2 regions of the Bacillus nitratireducens genome follow, and region 2 is predicted to be linked to the other one. Evidence: predicted binding sites of a transcription regulator. Region 2 holds the regulator's gene; the other holds the start of a gene.

Region 1 (2,212 bases), on a different contig from region 2:
ATTTGAAGAAATTAGATATATATGTACAAAAATTAGTTGCGAAGTGGCGGAATGAACCGGCGTCTATTATCGAAGAACCACTTGAAGTAACAGGTATGGCGCATGCGAAGCAGGAAATAAAAAATTGGGTTTTACATCTTATTTTGTTTGTTGCGGTTCATATATTCTTTTTCTTCATGTATGGGCTTATTCCGGTAGAACAGTGGGGAAATTGGTTAGAGTCAGGAATCGTTTTAAATAAAACGGCAAGCCGTGTAAGCCAAGTATGGGCTATTATTCTTTTAGCGGATACTGCGATTTCATTTTCATATGTTATTTTTCCGAAGAAGGAGAAAGGAAACAAGAAGCTACTTTCATAGAGGAAAGTAGCTTTTTCTAGTATACCAATAGTTTGTATAGGAGAGGATAACAATAGGAAAAAGAGCAGGTTTTATATGTCTATTTCTCTTTATTTTAGTAGCTTGTTCACAACCTAACAGTGCAATTGATAAGAAGAATGATGTCGTTGCGAAGGGGGCAGAAATTTCTAATCTAGATAAATTCGAAAAGTTCGTTTTGAATGTGGAACAAGGGGAAGTTGATAAAATAAGAATTGTACATTATACACATGAAGGTGATCCTGTTTTTCAAAGGTTAGAGCATAGTGGGACAAATATACTTCATGTGTTTGATAATAGGCAAGATCAATTTGCTGGTGACCATAAAGGGTTACATAAAGATAGTTGTAAAAGGATTGTTAAAGAGCAACGTGAATCAGAAACGGCATATAGGTTAATAGATTGTACGAATGAAAATGGGCGCAATGGATATGACTTATTATATGTACTTAAAAAATAGAGTTAGTAGAGGAAGGAAGTATTTATTCCTTCCTTTTTTATGTATATATTGTCGAAAGTTTTACCGAATATCTGTTCGATTTTTTAGGTTTTTTATGAGCATTCGTGGTAAAATAATAATACAGATTTTTATGAGGAGGTCGGTTTTTAGTTGGAACATCCATTTGAAATTATCTCAGAGTATTCCCCGCAAGGTGATCAGCCGGGAGCGATAGAGAAGCTTGTAGAGGGAATTAATAGTGGTAAGAAAAAGCAAGTGTTGCTTGGAGCAACAGGAACGGGTAAGACATTTACGATTTCAAATGTCATTAAAGAAGTGCAGAAACCAACACTTGTAATGGCTCATAATAAAACGTTAGCAGGACAGTTATATAGTGAGTTGAAAGATTTCTTTCCTAACAATTCTGTTGAGTATTTTGTTAGTTATTACGATTATTACCAGCCGGAAGCGTACGTACCACATACGGATACATTTATTGAAAAAGATGCACAAATTAATGATGAAATCGATAAATTACGTCACTCGGCAACGTCTTCTTTATTTGAACGAGATGATGTTATTATCGTTGCGAGTGTGTCGTGCATATACGGTTTAGGTTCTCCGGAAGAATACCGCGAGTTAGTTGTTTCACTTCGAGTTGGTATGGAAAAGGACCGTAATCAATTGCTTCGTGAACTTGTTGATGTACAGTATGGACGTAATGATATTGATTTCAAGCGTGGTACATTCCGTGTGCGCGGAGATGTAGTTGAAATCTTCCCGGCATCACTCGACGAACATTGTATTCGAATTGAATTTTTCGGTGATGAAATAGATCGTATTCGAGAAGTAAATGCATTAACGGGTGAAGTATTAGCAGAACGTGATCATGTAGCAATCTTCCCGGCATCTCACTTCGTTACACGTGAAGAAAAGTTGAAGGTCGCTATTGAAAATATTGAAAAAGAATTAGAAGAACGTTTAAAAGAATTAAATGATAACGGTAAATTGTTAGAAGCGCAGCGCATAGAACAACGTACACGCTATGATTTAGAAATGATGCGTGAGATGGGCTTTTGTTCAGGGATTGAAAACTATTCCCGTCATTTAACACTTCGTCCAGCAGGTTCAACACCGTATACGCTTTTAGATTATTTTCCAGAGGATTTCTTAATTGTTATGGATGAGTCGCACGTATCGGTGCCGCAAGTAAGAGCGATGTATAACGGAGACCAAGCGCGTAAGCAAGTGCTTGTGGATCATGGATTCCGTCTGCCGTCAGCTTTAGATAATAGACCGCTTACGTTTGATGAGTTTGAAGAGAAAACGAATCAAGTTATTTACGTTTCGGCAACGCCAGGACCGTACGAGTTAGAGCAGGCACCGGGAGTAATAG
Region 2 (2,212 bases):
TTCAGCTTTTGCTTTTTTCGCTAAGAAGTTAATGCGTTCAATGAGTTCGTGACTTGGCATCTCGAATCCCCCTTCTACTCAAAACTGATTATTATCATACAATAGTTAGTCCTCTTTATCAAGCAATTGCTTTGTATATTCTACATATCTTCGATGTACAGTTGCTTTTGAAACATCATGACCAAAACCACGAAGTGTTGCTGCAATTTCTTCAAAAGTTAATTCATTCCGGCGTAAACGTACAATTTCCTCAATTGGTACTTCTTTTTTCTCACGTCCTATACTTAAATGACGATTTTTCAAATTATTCTCTGGGCGAAACCCTTTCTCTACCGCCCTTTGCATGCCACGCTTAATTTTCAAATTGTGAATCTTCCTTTGATACTCTTCCACGATTCCAATGATATCCAATACCATCGAGTCAGAATCTGAAAGTTGTAATTCACCATTATGCGTATGTGTATATACTTTTATTCCTTCTTTATGTAAACAATGCATTAATGCAATCTTCGCATTCCCTCTACCAAGACGCGTTTCATCTTGTATTAGAAGTACATCAACTTGTTCATCTCGAATTGTATCTAATACTTCTAATATGCCATCACGTTCAATTGTATAGCCACTAGCCTGCTCCTCAATCACCTTTGTCACATTCATTTGATAGCGCTCAGCTAAATGCAATAATTCATCCTTTTGACGCAATAATGATGTTTCTTGTGCTTCTTTTGTTGTACTGACACGCGCATAAACAATTGCATTCATTTTGAACCCTTCTTTCTCGCTTTATTTTCCCTCTAGTGTATCATAAATCTTCCTTTTGTTCGAACTTATGTTTGTAGAATGTTTTTTCGCATGTTATACTTATTAATAAGAAAAATGAAAGAAAACGAGGTGTTAGAAAACATGGAAAAGTTAACGAAACGCCAGCAAGACATTCTCGACTTTATTAAGCTAAAAGTACAAGAAAAAGGATATCCACCTTCCGTACGTGAAATCGGTCAAGCAGTCGGCCTCGCTTCTAGTTCTACAGTGCACGGACATTTATCACGACTAGAAGAAAAAGGATATATTCGACGCGATCCAACAAAACCACGCGCAATTGAAATTTTAGGTGACAACCGAATGGAAACAGAAACACAATCTGTTATTCAAGTTCCAATCGTCGGAAAAGTTACTGCCGGTTTACCGATTACAGCAGTCGAAAGTGTAGAAGATCACTTCCCACTTCCAGCTAGTATCGTTGCTGGAGCAGATCAAGTGTTTATGTTACGCATTTCTGGAGATAGCATGATTGACGCTGGTATTTTTGATGGAGATTTAGTTGTAGTTCGCCAACAACAGTCTGCATACAACGGTGAAATTGTAGTTGCTTTAACAGAAGATAACGAAGCAACTGTTAAACGTTTCTATAAAGAAAAAGATCATTTCCGTCTACAACCGGAAAACTCTTCACTAGAACCTATCATTTTAAAACAAGTGTCAGTTATCGGAAAAGTAATCGGCGTATATCGTGATTTACATTAAAAATATAAAAAGAAGATAATCCCCTTATTTATATAGGGGATTATCTTCTTTTTATATTTTGATAGATTTCCGTTTACTCAAAAGAATGCATTACCTTAATTATTAACGCGTTTCAATAGTAACATCTCCAGCAGCTGTTTTACCGCTAATTTTTTTACTCCCATTACCAATTGTTATATTTTGATTTTCTTCATTAAAAATTGTCACGTCTCCAGCAGCACTTTGCCCCGTTATAACTGCATCTTGTGGTTTTTCCAACAAAGTAATATCTACATCTCCAGCAGTTGAACTTGCCTCTACATCATATTTTGGATCATGATCCATAATATATACATCTCCGCTAGCCGTTTTTGCTGTTACTTTCCCTATTACTTTTTTAAAGCTCACCTCACCAGCTTTTGTAGATCCCTCCACACTCTTAGCTGTTACATGTTTCAAATCCACTTCTCCTGCGAGTGTTTCAACACTTACGCGGTCACTTTTCACATTACTTATTTCTATTTGTCCAGCGGATGAATTTACTTTTATCTCTTGATAAGAACGTTCAGGTACTAATATAGTCAATGTAGGCGTTCGAAATCCAAAATTGTAAAATGAAAAATCAAATGAAACACCTTTTTCTATTTCCCCTATGACTTTTAATGTATCACCATCTTCAGCAATACGAATTTCCTGTTTACTTACGTCC

The links. The regulator LexA, encoded in region 2, represses DNA repair genes until DNA is damaged. The targets are predictions, from matches to a motif close to CGAACATATGTTCG.
Region 1: a site for LexA is predicted at 902-915, ahead of uvrB (excinuclease ABC subunit B). Genes of this name have one in related genera too.

The regions. Positions count from the first base shown of each region.
Region 1 covers NZ_JAUMJO010000005.1:387,844-390,055, forward strand. The annotation lists gene Q3V31_RS20740 (hypothetical protein) at 1-359, shown strand, start outside; gene Q3V31_RS20745 (DUF4362 domain-containing protein) at 406-837, shown strand; gene uvrB (excinuclease ABC subunit B) at 988-2,212, shown strand, end outside.
Region 2 covers NZ_JAUMJO010000002.1:511,965-514,176, reverse strand. The annotation lists gene Q3V31_RS08980 (DUF896 domain-containing protein) at 1-60, opposite strand, end outside; gene Q3V31_RS08975 (YneB family resolvase-like protein) at 106-762, opposite strand; gene lexA (transcriptional repressor LexA) at 904-1,524, shown strand; gene Q3V31_RS08965 (DUF4097 family beta strand repeat-containing protein) at 1,627-2,212, opposite strand, start outside.